Regions from separate parts of the Paenibacillus sp. MCAF9 genome, predicted to be linked through region 1. Evidence: riboswitches for the same ligand, from Rfam matches in the RefSeq annotation. Region 1 holds a riboswitch; the other holds the start of a gene.
What was found. A riboswitch is a leader RNA that binds a small molecule or an ion and turns the genes downstream of it on or off. The one in region 1 is predicted to bind ZMP and ZTP.

Region 1 (16,914 bases):
ACGGATATTTTCCGTCAATTTGTAAGCTGCGAACGACGGATGAGCGCTTGCCCTCCATCGCGTAATAGCTCATTCCCATTTGATAATAGCCATCCTGCGGCACTTCAAAGGAATAATCCGCCCAGCTGTCCTCATCTATAAGAGCCAAGGCTTGACCTGACTGGTCACCTAAGCCCGAAACGATTTGTGTTCCTGTCTCGCTGATTCCCTCATAATCTGTAGAAGACAGCGTGATGCTGAAATCTGTCGTATCTGACGCTCCTTGTTCACTCCAGCTGTCTACATATTTATTAAAAGACGGCTCCAGCTTGCTGCTGGCGTCTTCACCTTCCAAAATTGACGATTGATCGATTCCAGCATCCAGCGCAATTCCAGCCATCGCATCATCGTTGTAGCCTCTTGAATTATTCCACCATAAAAAGAAGCAGACTAATGCGGCAATGACAACCAATGTTACCTTATACTTGCTTAGCCAATGAATCACCAAGGAGCACCCCCTTGCCATACTAGCGTAAACGGCTTGCGTCATTTTAAGGCGGCGCAGCTATCGTTTCGCGATAAATGTTAAAACGTATCGTTGTGTTATCATGCCGAATCATCCTTCAATGAAGGATGATTCGGTTTCCTGATAAAGAAAGCAAAATTATTGGGCGAGCTCTTTAATCAGTTTTTCCTTTTCGGCCTTCAGCTTGTTCTCAATGTTTTCTTGCGTTTGCTGAATGGCTGTTTTTGAATCAACGTTTTTATCAAGTGCGGCTAATACACCTTCAACCCATAAAGGCCATGCTAAACCGTCAAGACGAGTAAAACGTCTAATTGGAATGAGGCTGGCAAGCTCATTGTAGAACTTGTAATCCTCTTGGTCGCCGAGGTAAGGATTTGTATGTGACAGGTACCATTCTTGGCTTGTAATATGCTTGTAATCCGGTTGAACCGATTGTTCAATCCATAGTTTCCAAGCTGCTTCGGACGTTGTAATAAATTCTACGAATGCCCATGCTGCATCTTTATTGCTGCTTTGTGAAGGAATGACGAATGTCGATCCGCCCATACCAACGTTAAGTCCAAAAGGCATTGTTGTAGCTTTCCATTTGCCTTTTTGATCCGGGAAGTTGATTTCTAGATCACGTGCGCCGTAAGTTCCCGCTACGTACATCGGGGACTCGCCTTTTTTCACGCGCTGCTTGCCTTTATCACTGTAGATGCCGTCATGCGGAGCAATTTTCAATTGGTTTACTTGTTTTGAAATATCGAGGAATTTTACGAACTCATCCGTGTTGCGAACCCAGTTCATTTCGCTGTCGTAGTATCCAAGTGAATCGCCTAACCAGTGAACCGGTGAATCACGCCATTCCATGGAATACTTACCGTTTGCTTTCAACGTTTGAGCTAATGTGAAGAAGTTGTCTGGATCCTGAATGTATTCGCCAAGCTCGGCTGGATCAGATGGCAAGCCCAGCTCTTCAAAGATGTCTGCACGGTAGTAAGTTACAGCAGGTGTAACATCCCACGGCATACCTAACAATTTGCTGCCGTCAATGGACGACCAGCGGTTCCAGTTATACTCCGATACTAGGCTTTGATATTTGCCAGCATCATATTGCGGTTGAAGCAAATCCTCCAGCACATTTCCTGTGCTATAGCGTGTAAATTGGCCTTGCTCAACAAGTGCTACATCCGGTGCTCCTTTGCCAGCTGCCAAAGTCGTTTGCAGCTTATCATGCAAATCTCCGAAAGGTACAAAAATCGTTTTCAGCTTGATATTCGGATAAACTTCATTAAACGCCTTTTGAAGCGCAGCATCCTTCTCTTTGTTGTCAAGGAACGTCCAGAACGTTACTTCACCTGCAATCGACGGATCAATGGAGGACTTGGCAGCCCCGCCATCAGGCTCAGAATTATTAGCGGCCGGCTCATTTGTAGACGCTTCCTTATTGCCTTCCGTATTCGCAGGCGTATTTTCTTTACCATTATTAACGGTGTTTTTACCTGCACCGCTGGAGCACGCCGTTACGAGCATAATAAGAGCCAACATAAAAATGAAAGTGCTTGTTAACTTTTTCATCTAAAAAAGCCTCCTTCGTAATTTTGAATAAAGCGTTTACATTTTAACCCTTAAACGATATAGTCATTAATGCCTTGCTTGATTATGGTTCATAGCTGAGTAAACAGCGTTTAACATATTTGTTAATCAGAAACATTTTTTCGCAGGCATCAAAAACGATTTCTATCTTTTGTTTCTCTTGCTGCTATGACTCCCTCTAGTTATCAGCATTGTAAAAACTTAAACAACTCCAGCTTGCTCTCACTGCTCGGCTTCTGTTTTGAATCAAACATAAGCAGCTCTTGACTTAACAGCCCAGTTTGCTTATATTCTAGTTAATTTATTAACCGTATAGCGCGAACCTACATTATTGCATTAAAACATACGTAAACATATTCAGCTCAAGCTTCACCTCCATGAGAAATAACCATTATGTTAATCGATTAATGATTATGTTACATGATTTAGTTTAACACGTATTTTTACGTTTTCAAGTACTAAAATTCGATTCAAGCAAAATTTTCGTTCAACTATTTCCAATGCTGAATCACATTTTTATTTACAATCTGCTTAACACCCGCTGGATTGCCTCGTTTTTCATGTTTAAGCACAAAAAAATCACCCATTTCTGAGTGATTAGCATTTATATAAATATTTAATGTTGATCATTTCTTTACTCTGCTTCAATCGTAAACGGAACAATAAACGTTTTTCCTCCACGCTGAAATTGCCCCCACATTTTATATAAACCCGGTTCAGGGAAACGAGTCGAGAATTCAGCGGTCGGCCCATTTCTGTTGTCATCATTCGGATGGACATGCAGGTAACGGCTCCTATCCTCGCTCAAAATAACAACATGTCCGATAGCCCCTAAGTAAGGCTGTAAATCACTAATCGGTTCTTTCGTTTTTTCGTCGCTTAACGTGAATATCAAATCTGTCTCTTGATCGGCTTTGAATGAGGAAATATTCAAGGAAACAGCAATACCATCAACGATTTTTGTTAGGTTTTTATCCTTCTTCAGCGGCTCCTGAGCTTGCTTTGCTCCTGACACCTGTAGAAGGGACGTAACCGTCATCTGCGGAGAACCTGTCGGTATAAAATCTGCGAATAGCTTATAGTTTCCACTCTTGTTGAAGGATGCAGCTGCCTCGAACTTACCTTTCCCTTTATACTCAGGATGAATATGCATGAAGTCCTTCAAATCCTCGCTTACGAGAATGAGATGCATGAGCTTCTCATGATTGACATCATATTTTTCAATCGCCTTTCCCGCATGATCATAAAGAAACAGCTCGATATTTGTTTCTTTCCCAGGATCAGGACGCACCGGCGAATAGCGCCATTCCAGCTTAATATCGGCCGCTGACATTTGTTCTAAGCCGTTGTGGCCGCTATGATTTTCCGAAGAATCATGTTCCATTTCATCGCCTTGTGCATTAGCCGTATGACCACGATGCTCATCAGTGACAGCAACATTGCTCATAGCATGCTGGGAATGGTCACTCCCTGCCGGGCTTCCGCAGCCCGCTCCAAGCAAGCCAAGAATTATGATTCCCGCAGTTACTGTCCGCTTCCGATACTTTTTTGTATGCAAAGCCGATTTATTCATAACCATTCACCTCATGCGTTAAAATCTAATCTCATCCATTATTGCCCATCGACTTCAGCCTCAATCCTGCTAACGGACGATAGTATGCGTTATCCCAGTGCTTAGAATATTGTAATAAATAGTACCAAGTCATAGTACCTTGTTATATGATTATAGTAGATATTACCATCCGCTTAAGGAGAGGATCAGATGGATGATTTTAATGAGTATTTATCTACAACTAGAGAGAAATTGTTAAATGAAATATCATGCCTAGATGACGATGAATTCAATCGTACATTTGAAACTTCAATGTGGAGCATAGCTCAGGTTTGCCATCATTTATTGAAAACGGAAAATTTGTTTAGAAAGGCCATTTTGTTCGGGCTTAAGCAAAAGATTTTATCCAAAGCCGAACGTCAGCCTATTGAAATTGTGTTGGATAAGTCGGTGAAGTATCAAGCTCCCCAAATTTCAGAACCTGATTCAGGACCATTTCAAGTATCACAGATCATTCAATTATTAAGCGAATCAAGAATTAAATTAATGGATGTTCTTGTTAAGATTGAGGATAAATCTATTGTGGAGGAAATAGCAGTGAATCACCCGAGGTTTGGCAACTTGCCATTAGATCAATGGATCGAACTGCTATATTTGCACGAGCAGCGGCATACAGAGCAAATTAAAGATTTAAAAGCACTTCTTTAATATAAACATTACATCTATTGCTTTCATAATAAACGAAATCAGAACCAAAAAAAAGAGGGGCTGCATTCAGCCCCCTACCTGCTTTATTTTATACGATGTCGTAGCCTTGATCCTCAATCGCTGCTTTTACTGCCTCTATCGTAACCTTCGAATCATCGAAATCGACAGTTACTTTCTTGTTTGCCAAATCTACCTTGCCTACCGCTCCTACATTTGCAACGGCCTTCTCAACCGAACTGACACAATGACCGCATGTCATGCCCTCTACCTTCAATACTGCGTTTGCCATCATTAAAATCCCCTCTCCGTCTATTATTTCATTAGTTTGTTAACGGTTATTAGCAATTCATCGATAACTTCACTTTCGCCTGCTTGAATACGTTCAATTACGCAGCTTCGCATATGTCCTTCAAGCAGCAGCTTGCCGACACTGTTCAGAGCGGATTGTGCTGCGGCAATCTGATTAAGCACGTCATCACAATACGTATCCTTCTCTATCATCGCCTTAATGCCTCTAATTTGTCCTTCAATTCGGTTCAAGCGCTTTGTTAAATTGTCCTTCATTTGTGAGGAGTGATGACTCTTCCGCGGACCATTTGGGTCGCAGCAGTCATCCGGTGGATGGGAATGCTCATGACTCCCATCGATTATTGCATCATTGTCCATTTCGCATACCTCCATGGGGTATTACTTGATAAATTTATAATACCATACCCCTAAGGGGTATGTAAATACTCTTATTAATAATGTAAATTTATCCCTTATATTACACTTTTATTCTTTTCTCTATTATGCTACGATCATCCTCGTGTTCATCCTAAACCACATCGAATCGGAGGAATATCAGTTAATGGATTATTATGCACATGTCAAATGGTTTACAGACATCATCGCGGAGAAACAACCGCTTGCCGCCATTCTTTCTCCTTTTTTCATGAAGCTGGCAATCATCGTCACCGTTTTGCTCGCCGTGCTAACCAAGTTCCTTCCTGAGTTATCGAGCTCAAATTTGTCTACAAAAGTGGATCGTCAGCTCGTTAAGCTCCGGCGATATTCCTTACCCATCCTAAAGTACGGCACAGCTGCTGCTCTTCTCATTCAAGCAGCTTCTGGAACACGCTTCGCACTGGAATTTAAGCTTACAGACGGCTGGCATACGATCCTAATGTGGGCTGCAATCATATTACTGCTTATTCCGCGGCATTATGCAACAAAAATTGGTGCGCTTGTGCTGCTCTTTCTGTTCATTGAAACAGGCATTGAAGCCGGAATATTTCATATGCTTGATTATGGTTTTTATTTGGCCATTATCGGCGCCCTGCTGCTCGAGAAAACCAAACTATCTGAATGGGGATTCCCCCTTCTCTATTTGGGAACAGGCTTATCGCTTTGCTGGGTCGCCGTAGAAAAATGGATTTACCCGACAATGGCAGAGGACATTATTATTAAACATCACGTACCCACGTTTGGTTTTGACAACTCACTATTTATCGTCATGGCTGGTTTTATTGAGTTTGTGGTCGGTTATTTACTCGTAATCGGTATTTTAAACCGAATGTTGTCTGTGGTGCTAACCTTCATTTTCATCTCCGCAACGATGCTTTTTGGCATGAAAGAGCTGATTGGTCATTTTATGATTCACATCGTACTGCTTTTGTTTATTATCGAAGGCGCTTGCATCTATAAGAAACCGCTCTCCGTTTATCGCACGACGTTCACGCAAATGGTGTTTGTTCCGCTTAATTTTATTTTCGTACTAGCTACCTACCTCCTCCTGTATTATCGCTTCGCTTAACTCTTATTGGAATCATTCCGGAGCCCACTTTTTTTTCGTGTTTGACACAGCCATAATATTACTTCTATATAGTTAGTAATAGACTCTATTGTGCAGAAAGGATGAATCGTTATTAAAACTATTATTAATTTCGCCCATCGCGGAGCAAGCGGCTATTGTCCCGAAAACACGCTCGCTGCATTCAAGAAAGCCATTGAGCTAGGTGCTACTGGCATCGAAATTGATGTTCAACTAACGAAGGACGATCAAATCGTTATCATTCATGATGAATCACTAATGCGGACAACCGGCTTGAACAGGCTTGTAAAAGATACAGCATACGAGGAGCTTATGTCACTCGATGCCGGCAGCTGGTTTGACCCCGCGTTCCAAGCCGAACGAGTTCCACTTTTAGAGCAGCTTCTTGAGCTTCTCCGTCATTCGGATATCATTTTAAATATCGAGCTTAAAAACGGTATCATCCAGTATCCAGGTTTGGAGCAAAAGGTAATTGACATAGTTCGTGCCTTTGGAATGGCTGATCGCATCATCTTATCCAGCTTCAATCATTATTCGCTCTTGCTCTGCAAGCAGCTGGCGCCTGAAATTCGTACCGGTGTTCTATATATGGAAGGGCTTTATCGTCCTTGGGAATATGCTGCGACGCTTCAGGCTGATGCACTGCATCCTTTCAAATACGCTGTAACGCCAGAATGGACAGCTTCCGCCGCTGCACATGGCATTGCCTACCATCCGTTTACGGTTAATGATGCGGAAGAGATGGAGCGACTCCTTAACGCAGGTGTAGACGGAATCATTACGGATTATCCTGATCGATTGGCTGAGGTGCTGTTAAGGAGAGGGGCATAAGCGGTATGAAAAAAACATGGCTGCTCGGGTTCGGTTTTTTTAGCATCAGCATTACATGGGCGCTTTACAACGCATTCGTCCCCTTTTTTCTCGATAAGTTTTTGACGAGTACAGCGCTGATTGGATTCATGATGACGATCGATAATTACTTTGCTCTTTTTTTGCAGCCATGGATTGGAAGCCGCAGTGATCGCACAAACACGCGCCTTGGCCGAAGAATGCCCTATTTGCTCATCGGCATGCCGCTTGCAGCCTTGTTCGGTGCGCTCATCCCTTGGCACACAAGCTTGCTCACGCTCGTATTGTTTATGGTGCTTATGAATCTGTCGATGAGCTTGTACCGCTCCCCGACAGTAGCGCTTATGCCCGACATCACTCATGACAGCAAGCGTACAAAAGCAAATGGCATTATTAACTTCATGGGCGGCATCGGCTCCATTATCGCTTTCGCAGGAGGCTCGTTTCTATATGAGAAACATCACTCGCTCCCTTTTCTAGTTGCATCCATTTTAACGCTCATTTGTTTAGTCATTCTCTTGAATAACATAAAAGAAAAACGTGATGCGCTCTCTTACTCGCCTGCTGAGGAGAAAACAAAAATATCGTTTAAAGAACAATGGAACCGTCCTACGATCTTTTTGCTTGGCGCAATTTTCTTCTGGTTTCTTTCCTATCAAGGCGTTGAAGCCTTCTTTACTCTGTACGGCACAAAGCACTTACAGCTGACCGAAGGCCAATCATCATTCTCGCTCGCCTTCTTCTCACTCGCTTTTGTAGCAGCCGCCATTCCAAGCGGACTGCTTGGCAACCGCTTCGGCAAAAAGCTTATTATCACGTCAGGGGTTATTGGCCTCATCGTTATTTTTGCTGCAATCTCTTTCGCAGACGCGCTGCTCCCGCTTCGTACCTTGCTTATTATCGGAGGCATTTGCTGGGCGATGATCAATATCAATTCCTATCCGTTTATCGTTTCTCTCGGCAAAGAGCAAAGCATCGGTACACGGACAGGCATCTATTACTTAATCTCTTCACTTGCTGCTATCGCTTCACCGCCGCTCATGGGCGGCTTGATTGATCTGCTTGGATATTCCGTACTGTTCTACTTCTCATCAGGAGGCATGGTTATTGCGCTCTTGTTCCTGCTATGTGTAAAAGACAAAGGTCTCGCTAGACCTGTGAGTGATTCAGCTATTCCATCAAGCCTATAATATAAAAAATCCGGCTGCGCGTCTTCTGACGCCGCAGCCGGATTTTATTGTTATACCTTAGTGGATGCTGCCTTTGCTGAATCCGCCGCCCATGACGTCGGATACATGCTCGATAGCAATAAAGGCATTCTCATCGATGGATTGCACGATAGCTTTGAGCTTCGCAAGCTCAAGACGGGATACGACGCAATAGATCATTTGCGTTTCATCCTTCGAATAGCCGCCGCGCGCTTGGATCAAAGTCGTTGTACGGCCTAAACGGTCAATAATCGCTTGCGATACTTCATCATATTCAGAGGAAATAATCGTTACCGATTTCGACTCATCGAGACCTTCCACAACGATATCAATTAATTTAATCGCTATATAATATGTAAACATCGAGTACATGGCTGAATCCCATTCAAACACAAAACCCGCAATTACAAAAATGATAACGTTAAAAATCATGATAATTTGTCCAACTGGCATACGCATTTTCTTCGAAATCAGGATCGATACAATTTCTACGCCGTCCAGCGACCCGCCGAAACGTATCGCAAGACCCACACCTGCACCGAGAATAAGACCACCGAACAATACAGCGAGCAGTTTTTCTTCTGTAAATGCTTCAACGTGATGGAGCAATGATGTCGTGACCGACATGACGATAATGCCATAAAGGGTCGAGATCGCAAACGTTTTCCCAATTTGTTTGTAACCAAGAATTAGGAATGGTACGTTCACTGCGAACAAGAACACGCCGAGTGGAAGCGAGGTGAGGTGCGCCAACATAATCGATATGCCGGCAATGCCACCATCGATTACATTATTCGGAACGAGGAACAATTCGAGTGCGACGCCCATTAAAATCGAACCAATCGTAATAAAAATAAATCGCTTAAAAATTTCTAAAGATGATAACCCTTTATGCGTTTTTGCCAACTGCCCATCCTCCGTTTTCCCGATTTCATCCTATAACTTTAGCATAAAAAAGCATTTTTTTCAAAAACGCATGTACCTCGTTTAGAACATATGCTGTACTATCCTGTCCTTATTCCGTCGCAATAACCGTGCAAAACATCTATTTTCAGCTAGTGTTTACAAAAATATTATAAGCTTTTCAACAAAAGAAGAACTGCCTCAGCCAACATGCGCTTGGAAGCAGTTCCTCATAAACTTACCTTTATGCTCACAAATTAGTCTACGTAACCTGCAAGGCCTTTGTCCATCAAATAATCCATTTCTGCGTCCAAGATTGATTCCACAACCAGCTCATTGGACTTTACATCAGGACGGCTCAGTACATAATCTACGAGCTCGTCGCCGTCGATATCTACCTCGCCATTTTTATCTTCCTTCGCGCTGCCGATGAACGCTTGCTCATGCTTTAATACAAGCTTAATCAGCTTCTCATCCGCGTTTGTTTCGTTTGCTATATACTGCAAAAGTTCTTGCTCGTTCAGTTGTTCTGTCATCGTTAGTCATCTCCTAATTGTATCGCTCGTCTCATTGTACCACATTCATATAACCTTTATGAGACAGTACGTCTATACTTGTTGTAAAAATTGACTGCCATGCAGTTGATCATACAACCCTTTTTTGGCGAGAAGCTCGTCATGTGTACCGCGCTCCGCGATTTCACCATCTTTAATAAATAAAATGGTATCCGCATTTCGTATCGTGCTGAGACGATGAGCAATAACGAAGCTCGTTCTGCCGCTAAGCAGCTTCTTCATCGCTTCTTGAATTTGGAGCTCAGCCAGCGTATCTACACTGCTCGTTGCTTCATCGAGTATAAGCAGCGCAGGGTCTCCAAGAATGGCACGAGCAATCGTGATAAGCTGGCGCTGCCCGTGGCTTATGTTCCCGCCTTCCGCTGTCAATTCGGTCTCATAGCCTAGCGGCAGCTTCGTGATGAAGCTATTCGCATTCGCTTGAACAGCCGCCGCTTCCACCTCTTCATCGGTAGCATCCAGCTTGCCGTAGCGGATATTCTCACGAATCGTACCCGAGAACAAATGGGCATCCTGCAGCACGATTCCTAGCTGTTTGCGCAAGCTGTTTTTGTCTATCGTGCAAATGTCTTCGTCATCAATCAGTATTTGACCGTCCTTGATCTCATAGAATCGCCCAATCAGATTAATGATCGTAGTCTTGCCCGCTCCAGTTGGACCCACTAGCGCAACGGTTTCTCCCGGCTTCGCAATAAAGGAGATGTTATTAAGCGCTGCGGTTCCGTCGTTATATTCAAACCGCACATCGCGAAACTCTACCTTGCCGCCAATCGATTCCATCTCTTTCACGGACTCGGGTTCTTCATATTCTGATGGAATATCCATCATCTCAAATACCCGCTCCGCGCCTGCTACCCCTGACTGAATCATGTTATATTGATTGGCAACCTCATTTAGAGGGCCAGAGAATTGCTTTGAATAACCGAGAAAGCTTATGATGACGCCCACTGTTGCATGGTCATGAATTGCCAGCCAGCCGCCGACACCTGCAATGATCAAATAGCTGATATGACCAAACATGTTCATGAACGGGCCCATCGTACCTGAATAAATTTGGGCTTTTGTTCCGACTCTCTTCAGCTTGGCATTAGCGGCGCTGAACTTCTCAGCCATGCGCTCCTCTTGATGAAACAGGGCTACGACCTTGTGCCCCGATACCGTCTCCTCAATAAACCCGTTAAGCCCGCCAAGCTCCTGCTGCTGTCCTTTGAACTGACGCTGGGTTATCTTCGCAATTCGTTTGGTAACTATAACAATGAGCGGAATAACGATAAGTGCTACAAGCGTGAGCCACACGTTTAAGAAAAGCATCATCGCGAACGAGCCTATGAGCATGATGACGCTTGAGATGATCTGAATTAAGCTTTGATTCAGCGTATTCGTAACATTGTCGATGTCATTTGTCGTGCGGCTCATGAGCTCTCCGTGATTTTTACTCGCAAAAAACGGGATAGGCAGCTTTTGCAAATGATTAAATAATTCCTTGCGAAGGCTCCATACGGTCCGCTGCGACACATCAGCTAAATATAGGGCTTGAAGCCAGCTGACTAAGCTGCCAGCCGCGTATAGGCCAAACATAAGCAAACAAATAGAAAGCAGCCCATCGTATCGCTTCGCAATAATATAATCATCCAAAGCTTTGCCCAAAAAATAAGGACCAGCGAGCGTAAGCCCTGCGGCAACTATCGTTAGTGCAATAACCGCCAGCAGTCTAGCGCGGCCATGAAGCAAATAAGTTCCAATTCTTCTTAATGTCGTTAGCGTATGATTCATCTATCAAGCTCCTTGCTGGGAAAAGGCCATTTTCTGGTATAGCTTGCTTTGTTCAAGAAGCTCCTGATGCGTGCCAATGGCTGTAATTCGACCATCCTCAAGCACGATAATCCGATTTGCCTGCTGTACGGATGCAATTCGCTGGCCAATGATAAGACAAGTGCTGCTCTTCATAATCTCTTGCAATGATTTGCGTATGAGTAAATCCGTTCTCAGATCAACCGCGCTTGTACAATCATCAAGGATGACAATTTTGGGTTTCAGCAGCAGCGTCCGGGCAATGGACAAACGCTGCTTTTGACCGCCGGACAGATTGACCCCGCGCTGGCCAAGCAGCGTATCGTAGCCATTCTCCAGCTCCATAATGAAGGCATGAGCCTCAGCTGCCTTGGCTGCTGCCTCTATTTCATCCTGACTCGCATCCGGTTTGCCATAGCTGATATTGTCACGAATGGTTCCACTGAACAGATGCGCCTGCTGAAGCACCATACCGATATGGCTATGCAGCTCTGCAGAAGCAATCTCGTTAATTGGATGGGAATCAATGCGAATCATCCCCTCTGTCGCTTCATAAAACCTTGGAATGAGGCTGACCAGCGTTGATTTTCCTGAGCCGTTCACCCCTACGATCCCAATCGTCTCGCCCGGCTCTATATCCAGATCTATGTCGTGAAGTATATTTTTCTCCGAGCCTTCATAGCTGAAGCTCACATGGTCAAACGTAATTCTGCCAGCCTGTATTTTCTTGGACTGCTCGTTAGCTTTTCGTTCAGCTGTCCATTTATCTGCCGGCACCTCCAATATCTCGTTAATTCGGTCAGCAGAAGCCTTGGCCCGAGAGATTGCAATCAATTGATTTCCAAGTCCTAGAGTAGAAAAGAGAAGCTGTGTAATATAAGTTAAAAAGGCGGCGAGACTGCCCACTGACAGCGCCCCGTGCTCAGAAAGCATTCCCCCATACCATAATGCAGCTACAATGCTAAAATTAAGAATGATCGACACAAGCGGCGTATTAAGCGCAACGATCTTAGCTGCTTTTAGACTGGCATGCAGTAGATTTGAGTTTGTTTCATTAAAACGTTCTTCCTCGTAATCGGACCGTACAAATGCTTTCACAACACGGATACCGGACAAATTTTCTTGCATAACGGTATTCACTTGATCGAGCCGGTGCTGCATCATTGAAAACAAAGGAACGGTAATCCGAGTTGTAATGATGAGGAAGAGAGCTAATAAGGGTATCATTGCGAGCAAAATAATAGATAGGCGCGGGCTTATTACAAAAGCCATGACCAGACTGCCGATAATAATGAATGAACTTCGTGCAAATACGCGAAGCAGCAGCAATACTAAGTTCTGAATTTGTGTGACATCGCCCGTCAGTCTCGTCACGATCGAGCCTGAACCAAAACGGTCAAGCGATCGAAGCGACAGCGACTGGATTTTTTGAAACAGCTCCTGCCTCAGATCAGCCCCAAAGTTTTGCGACGCTATCGTCGAGAACACCGTACAGCCGACACCTGCTATTAGTCCGATTAATGCGGCGATCAGCATTTTGGGAGCGGTGCTCGCGATTGCTGTGAGATCACCTGCTATAATGCCCTCATTCACAATGCTCGCCATGAACCGCGGCTGCAGCAAATCCATGAACACCTCTAGCAGCATAAACAACGGTGCCAGCACAGCGCTCAGCCAATATTTCCTCAAAAATCTAGTGAGCTTTAACAACTTACCACCTCAATCTCCCATCATTTTGCGCAAACTGCAAATAAAGAGGGCAGCGCGACCCGCTCCCTCTTGGTATAGTAATTATAGCACCCATTCTCTTGTTTCTACACCTAAATAATCATAAAATAACGTTGATGGCTCGCTTTTGAACTTTCCACCTGTTAAAATCAAAATACCAATAAAAAGCTGTGCGTAACTGGCGGAACATGGATAGCCATGAGGAAGCGCACAGATCATTAGCCGTACGCCTGGGCAAAGGTAAGGGGACATACCCCTTGCCTTTTTATGTTTTTTTAACATCTATTTATAAGGGGCTGAGGTAGAAGATGACGGAGAAACTGATTTTGGATGGAGCCATTGTGGCCGATGCGATTAAAGAGCAATTGAAAGAAAGAGTTGAGACTCTAAGCAAGCGGGGAATCATTCCATGCTTAGCGACGATACTGGTGGGCGATGACCCTGCGTCTGAAACCTACGTTCGAATGAAGGGCAATGCATGCAAGAGGCTTGGCATTGATTCCAAACGTATTCATTTGAACAAAAACATTTCAACGGATGATTTGATTGACGTTATTTTGCAGCTTAATGAAGACCCGCTTATTCACGGCATCCTCTTGCAGCACCCCGTACCGCATCAAATTGATGAGCGTGCTGCCTTTGAAGCGATTAGTATCCATAAGGATGTTGATGGTGTAACCGCGCTAGGTTTTGCTCAAAATGCATTTGGTTATGCCCAGTATCCGTCATGTACCCCTGCTGCTATTATGGCTATTCTTGATTACTATAACATCAAGGTTGAAGGCAAACATGCCGTCGTCGTTGGACGAAGCCCGATTCTCGGCAAACCCGTTTCTCAGATGCTGCTGAACCGCAATGCAACCGTAACAACCTGTCATTCCAAAACGGAAAATGTAGCGGAGCTATTGCGTCTTGCCGATATCGTCGTTGCTGCAGTCGGCAAACCAAGCTTTATTCAAGGCGAATGGATTCGCGATGGCGCTGTAGTGCTAGATGCAGGGTACAATAAAGGGAATATTGGGGACGTTGATTACGAGGCGTGCCTAGCAAAAGCAAGTGCGATCACCCCTGTGCCTGCAGGCGTAGGTCCTGTTACGATCGCCACGCTTCTGAAGCATACGGTTGACTCCGCTGAGCGATTTGCACTTCATTAAGAGAGATAGGAAGAAAAACGAGAGGATCTTATTTGCTGCCTTGCAGCTAAGATCCCCTCGTTCGTTCTATAGGACGTCTACACATCCCGTTCTAATAGATACCTCGCTGTAAACTGATCGGTAATGAGTACATTCGTGTAGCCGCCGCGCAGCGCGCCATAAATGCCATCTACCTTCTTCGCTCCGCCTGCCACAAGTATCGACTGGTCCTTGCGCTTCAGTTCATCGAGACTGATTCCAATCGTGCGCTGGTTCATGAGTGTTGAACAAATATTGCCTGTTATATCGATATAGCGTGAGCATATATCCCCAGCTGCCTTCTCGCGAATAATTTCCAGATCGGAATCTGTGAAATAATTGGCTCTAATTAATACAGAATCATCCGTAGGGGCTCCCACGGTTACAACGGCAATATTAGAGAGCTTCCCTAGCTCCAAAATATTGCGGATATGGCGATCCGATTCAATCGTCCGCTTGACAACCTCATGATCAACAAGCGCCGGCAACGGAATAAAGTAAGGTATCGTATGGAAAGCCTTGCCGAATAAATGAACAATTTCATAAGCGTATGTATTGGTCTCTGAATGGCTAACCCCTCCGTTGAGCTGCACGACCTTAACGTCGCGAACCGGCTTATCCTTAAGCTGAGAAGCCATTTGAAAGAGCGTCGTTCCCCACGTTGTCGCAATGATATCGCCATCTTTTACCGTATCGTATAAATAGTTCGCTGCCGCTTCGCCAATATACCTTTTTACGATGCTGTCCTCATACTGCGGCACAGAAACGATAACCGCTTTTTTCAGCCCAAACTTCGCTTCCAAACGATTCGCCAGAACAAAATTGTTTTCGTTCGGGTGTACGATTTTTATTTGAACGTACCCCTCATCTTTCGCCTGCTGTAAAAATCTTGATATCGTAGGGCGCGATACCCCCAGCTTCTGAGCGATTTCTTCCTGATTATAATCTAGTTCATAATACAGCCTTGCTACATCAATCATTTTGCTAAGCTTATCATCCAGTCGATCATCAGCCATCCAAGTTTCACTCTTTCTATTTATGTCTAGAAATGCAAACGGTATCTACTCCCTCTAATTTAACATAGGTTTCAAATGAAGTGTCGCCTTCTTTGTATGAAAACAACAAATCTTACTAAAAAAAACGTCCCACCCCACTCTTAACAAGTGGAATGGGACGCTTTTGCTTAATTAAATTCCGTTTCTTCCTTCATACTCTAGTGCGGACAAAATCAGTGTAACCACATCTGCTCTTGTTGCATTTTTCTTAGGTGCAAATTTATTGCCGCCCATGCCTGCTACTAGTCCTTCGGCTTGTGCCGCAGCGATATAAGGACGTGCCCATACAGGGATGTCACTCAAATCAGCAAACGTCGGCTTCGCCTTCGGATCAACTTTAATGCCTAGTGCGCGAACAAGAATTACGGTCATTTCCGTTCTTGTTAATTCACTTGATGGTCGAAGCGTATTATCCTCGTAGCCTGCAATGACCTTATCTTCAATAAGCTGTGCAAAGAAGGAGCGTGCCCATGCAGGAACTTTATCTGCATCTGCAAAGTCCAGCTTGCTTGTCGACGATTCAAGCTTCAGCGCCCTGCCTACCATTGTAATAAATTGTGCTCTTGTTGCTGTGTCTCCAGGGTGGAACGTGCCGTCTCCATACCCATTAACAAACCCAATTTCCACTGCCTTCGCAATAGCATCTGCCGCCCAGTGGCCGCGTACATCACTAAATGTGATGGATGGTGTCGGCGTTGGTGTCGTCACCGGCGGTGTCGTCGGTGTTGGCGTTGGTGTCGGCGTCGGTGTTGTCACCGGCGGTGTTGTTGGTGTTGGAGTAGGTGTCGGAACTACAACATTCACATCAACAATGCGTCCTTCTGTCGTTGCATTAATCGTACCTAGTTGATTGATATACTCCAAGAATACCTCGTAGTCAACAATGTTCATTTCGTGCTGACGTCCAGCATCTTTGGCTTGCTTCATCGAGCGATAGAAATCGCCGCCATTAGCCATAAATGAGTTTGTTGCTACAAAATAATAAGCATTCAAATCAATTGCGCTGTAGCTGCCGTCTGCGTTTTTAATTTCAACCTTCGTAATGCGTTCGCCAGCCTGCTTAAGCTTTCCGTCTGCATCCAATATTTCAGGGTTCTTATTAGAATCGTAGTAGAAGCGCATGCCCGATACTTGCGGGAAGCGGCCTTCTCCGGTTTTGATTCCACTTACACCGTTCTCAAGCGCAGCAATAATTTCTTGGCCTGTCATACGAAGCGCCGTAAGGTTGTTTCCGAAAGGCATCACCGTAAGTAATTCGCCCATCGAGATGTCTCCATCTACTTTACCCTCAGCGGTTTTCTTAATTGATTCGCGAATACCTCCGCCATTCTGAATGCCAACATAACCTTTTACATCCAATTGCTTTAATGCCTCGTTGCTGTTTACGAAGCTTTTTACTTTGGAGACCATACCGTCTGTGATCAAGTTTCCTAAGTTGGTTTCTTTTGACCGTACAGAATTACGATCACCATCCAGG
Region 2 (4,357 bases), on a different contig from region 1:
AATATAATAATAAATTTCACTATACAACCATGTTAATTATTTATCAAGAATATGTAAGCTGTAAATTTTTGTTTATAATTACTTTTATACACTGTTCTTTAACACATTAACGCGTTTATTCAATTAATTATTCTGTTGCGTTAATGCTGTACAGCGTTTATTCAGTTAATTATTTTAATAATATTTCAGTTTAATATTTTTACAGTCATTTATTTACAAAAATAGCACTAATACTTAAAAATACAGATTAAATTGAAAATCCTTTATATTTCCATATTGTTTTAAATTACATATATATTCCACAAATATATAACGTATTTTTTCGGTGTTTATACTATAACATAAATAATAACGACCATTATATTTAATTATTATTTTTCGCTTGTGCAAAATGAACGTTTTTTCATTTCAACATTGACGTTTGCTCATTTATTCCACGCAGCTTCTAATTGTATTATTTTTTTAGATATATTATTTATGCACGGCATATAATCAAAAAAAGACCTATTCATGCATATGCACAAATAGGTCTTTTTTTAATTAATAATATATTTATGATTAGTAAGTCATGCCAGGGTAAAGCGGGAATTGTGCAGTAAGATCACGAACCATGCCGCGCGCTTTGGAGAGCACCTCTTGATCTTGAGGGCTGTTAAGCACAAGTGCAATAACCTCAGCAATAACCTTCATTGCGTTCTCTTCCATGCCGCGAGCTGTCGCTGCAGGTGTACCAATACGAATACCGGATGTTACAAACGGGCTTGTTGGATCAAACGGAATGGCATTTTTGTTAACCGTAATGCCTACTTCATCAAGCACATGTTCTGCTACTTTTCCTGTAATGTTCAGATTGCGTGTGTCGAGCAGCATCAAGTGATTGTCTGTTCCGCCAGATACGATATTAAAGCCTTTTGCAACAAGCTCTTCCGAAAGAACTTTAGCGTTCTTAACAACTTGGGTTGCGTATTGCTTGAATTCAGGTTGAAGCGCCTCGCCGAAAGCTACTGCTTTAGCAGCGATAATGTGCATCAAAGGACCGCCTTGCGAGCCTGGGAAAACTGCTTTATCAATCGCAGCAGCCCAAGGTTGACGACAAAGGATCATACCGCCGCGAGGTCCGCGAAGGGTTTTGTGGGTTGTAGTTGTTACAAAATGCGCATGAGGCACCGGGCTCGGGTGAAGGCCTGCAGCAACCAAACCAGCGATGTGAGCCATATCAACCATAAACAATGCGCCTACATCATTAGCAATTTTGCCAAGCTTCTCGAAATCGATTGTGCGCGGATATGCACTAGCGCCTGCAACGATCAAACGAGGACGGTGCTTGAAAGCAAGCTTGCGAACTTCTTCATAATCAATAGTGAAGGAATCTTCTTGTACACCATATGCAACAAAGTTATAAAGCAATCCAGATGCATTAACAGGGCTGCCGTGTGTCAAATGTCCGCCATGTGCTAGATTCATACCAAGCACAGTGTCGCCAGGCTGCAAAGCTGCAAGGTAAACAGCCATGTTCGCTTGTGCGCCGGAGTGTGGTTGCACGTTCGCATGCTCAGCGCCAAAAAGCTCTTTCGCACGGTTGCGGGCAATATCCTCAACGATGTCAACATGCTCACAACCGCCATAGAAACGTTTGCTTGGGTAACCTTCTGCATATTTGTTCGTCAAAACGCTTCCCATAGCTTCCAAAACCGCTTCGCTAACGATGTTCTCGGATGCGATAAGCTCGATATTGTCACGTTGACGAGTAAGTTCTAGTCCTAGAGCTTTCAATACTTCTGGGTCTTGTTTGCGCAAATTTTCCATGATTAAATTCCTCCTCAAATTAGATACCCTTTATCAAGCAAAAACGTCTTCGGTGTCCTTTAGACGCTGAAAATCAAAAAATTATCGCTATAAATCAACTATTCGCAAGTTCCAGCAGATTGCTCTGCCGTTAGATTCTCGCTAAGCTCGTATACCGCTCGGGAGCCGCCTATTAACTTTGGCCTTGTGATAGCCATCGTGACATGCGCTCCTCCAATTTCACGAATCGTCGGACGAACGGGAACAGCCACCCGCTTCAAATGCATACCGATAAACGTATCACCAATATCGATGCCCGCATGCGCCTGCACCGTTTCCACCAAACAAGGTTCCTTCAGCTGACGATAGGCATAAGCTGCCATGGAGCCGCCCGCTTTAGGCACTGGCACTGCACCTACAATATCAAGCCCCAATCGTTCTGCAGAAGCTTGATCAATGACAAGCGCGCGATTCAGATGCTCACAGCATTGATAAACGGGAATAAAGCCAACTTCGCTGCGAACCGCTTCAACGCCTGCGTAAATTTGTGCAGCCGTTTCAATGGTGCCCGAAGTCCCGATGCGATGACCAAGCACCTCACTAGTACTTACACCGATTACTAGCAGCTGACTCATGCCAAGCTTGCCTGCCGCTGCCAGTTCCCGAACAATTTGCTCAACCTGTTCTGCAATGCTTCCAAGCTGTACGTTTTCGTCTACGTTCATTGCGAATGCCCCCTAATTAGGACTGGCTGATGTACTGTTCTTCAATTTGTTTCACTTTACTAACACGACCGACATGGCGTTCTCCATTTGAGAACGGCGTTTCAAGCCATATGCGAATAATTTCGAGTGCCACTCCAGGACCGATTACTCGTTCCCCAAGCGCCAAAACATTAGTATCATTATGCTCCCGAGTGGCTTTGGCTGAGAACATATCATTCACAAGCGCACAGCGGATGCCGCGTACTTTATTAGCCGCAATCGACATGCCGATACCTGTTCCACAAATGAGTATACCGCGCTCTGCTTTGCCGCTCGTAACAAGGTCGCATACGGGCAATGCATAGTCCGGATAATCGACGGATTGGTCACAGTTGCAGCCAAGATCTTCAATTTCATGACCAAGCGATCGAAGAAACGGTACAACTTCGTCCTTCAAACGATAACCTGCATGGTCAGCACCAATAGCAATTTTCAACGCAAAAGACCTCCTTAGAAATGAAACATCACAGTGCTAGTATACCTATTTTTGCCCAAAAAGACGAAAAAAGAGCATGACATGCTTATTAGCATGCTGCTCTTTGCCCAGGCGACCGGCCGTATATTCCGATGCTCCACCGTGGTTACCCACTTCCGTCGCCAGTTACATCGGAAACCGTATATTGTCATTTTATTATATCTTATACAGCTGCAAAAATCAATCGAACGGGAACAAAAATGACTTCCGCAACCCTGAACACTTATCTTTTGGCCAGCTTGTCCAGCAGCTTGACGAGCGCGTCCTCTATTTCGTTAGCACTGCTGCTGTATATAGCAAGCGAGCCTCCGAAAGGATCAACGATGTCAAAGCTCGGTATGCGACGCTCCAGCTCAAGCAATCGTCTTCTCTCGCCAGTCGTCAGCTGTTGGCCAAGCGCCTGCTTCATATGAAGCTCTGTATAAAGCTGCTCCAGCTCCTCAATATCGGCGAGCACTTGTGCGTCTTGATTTGCATATTCCTTTAACGTATAGATTTTGTCGACCGCTTCGGGATGCCATTGCAGCAAACCGCGCTTATGATTAACCGTCATTGTCAAAATAATATCAGCCCAACCAACCGCTTCGCTCGTCAGCGCCAGCGACGTGCTCTTATGCTCGATGTCCCGCTGCCTAAGGGTCTCCACAGCATGAGCTGACACGGGCAGTCCATCAATAGTAGATATGCCTGCGGAGCGAACGGCTACGGTGATCCCTCTCAATGCAGCCATTCGGCGAAGCATAGCCTCTGCCATCGGTGAGCGGCATGTATTGCCTGTACATACAAATAAAATACGTTTCACACTGCCAACTCCTTTTTGCACGTTATTCCAAGCTGTTCAACGATTAAGCGAAAACACCTGCAGCATTCCTTAGATGCTAAAGCAGCTTTGGCTTGAAATTTAAAATAAGACTGAAATTTTGTTCCGCTTTCTTACTTGTATTCTAAAAGATAAACAAGATGCCGAACACGAACAAAATTCCTCCGCCTATGGCCTCGCCATATTCGCCAAGCTGACCGCTGACTTTACGCCCCAGCATTAAACCACATATCGACATCAGCCCGCCGAGCAGACCGATAAGTAAAACCGTCATCAACATGTTTGCAGCGAACATCCCAAGCGTAATGCCTACTGAGAACGAGTCGATACTGACGCTAAGCGAAAGCACGAGCAAGCCCCAAAAAGATTTATGGTCAAAAGATTGAACCGCCTCGCCGCGCAGCGAGCTATAAATCATATGTCCGCCGAGCAGCACTAGCAAAATGCCTGCCGCAGTCGTGGCTACATCTCCAAGCAAGGAGCCGACGTATTGACCTGTAAAAATACCTGCCA

Region 2: it holds a riboswitch for ZMP and ZTP, as region 1 does, so the genes downstream of both, rpiB (ribose 5-phosphate isomerase B) here and AB4Z45_RS29315 (bifunctional 5,10-methylenetetrahydrofolate dehydrogenase/5,10-methenyltetrahydrofolate cyclohydrolase) in region 1, are expected to answer to the same signal.

The regions. Positions count from the first base shown of each region.
Region 1 is NZ_JBFREL010000036.1:19,886-36,799, reverse strand. It holds gene AB4Z45_RS29380 (extracellular solute-binding protein) at 1-484, opposite strand, end outside; gene AB4Z45_RS29375 (ABC transporter substrate-binding protein) at 644-2,065, opposite strand; gene AB4Z45_RS29370 (hypothetical protein) at 2,718-3,656, opposite strand; gene AB4Z45_RS29365 (DinB family protein) at 3,846-4,343, shown strand; gene AB4Z45_RS29360 (copper ion binding protein) at 4,432-4,632, opposite strand; gene AB4Z45_RS29355 (metal-sensitive transcriptional regulator) at 4,656-5,009, opposite strand; gene AB4Z45_RS29350 (hypothetical protein) at 5,194-6,138, shown strand; gene AB4Z45_RS29345 (glycerophosphodiester phosphodiesterase) at 6,250-6,987, shown strand; gene AB4Z45_RS29340 (SLC45 family MFS transporter) at 6,993-8,195, shown strand; gene AB4Z45_RS29335 (YitT family protein) at 8,253-9,119, opposite strand; gene AB4Z45_RS29330 (hypothetical protein) at 9,374-9,652, opposite strand; gene AB4Z45_RS29325 (ABC transporter ATP-binding protein) at 9,725-11,464, opposite strand; gene AB4Z45_RS29320 (ABC transporter ATP-binding protein) at 11,468-13,192, opposite strand; ZMP/ZTP riboswitch at 13,375-13,453, shown strand; gene AB4Z45_RS29315 (bifunctional 5,10-methylenetetrahydrofolate dehydrogenase/5,10-methenyltetrahydrofolate cyclohydrolase) at 13,519-14,364, shown strand; gene AB4Z45_RS29310 (sugar-binding transcriptional regulator) at 14,442-15,398, opposite strand; gene AB4Z45_RS29305 (5'-nucleotidase C-terminal domain-containing protein) at 15,570-16,914, opposite strand, start outside.
Region 2 is NZ_JBFREL010000007.1:191,197-195,553, reverse strand. It holds gene glyA (serine hydroxymethyltransferase) at 559-1,806, opposite strand; gene AB4Z45_RS14970 (TIGR01440 family protein) at 1,905-2,510, opposite strand; gene rpiB (ribose 5-phosphate isomerase B) at 2,527-2,985, opposite strand; ZMP/ZTP riboswitch at 3,084-3,164, opposite strand; gene AB4Z45_RS14960 (low molecular weight protein arginine phosphatase) at 3,248-3,826, opposite strand; gene AB4Z45_RS14955 (manganese efflux pump MntP) at 3,969-4,357, opposite strand, start outside.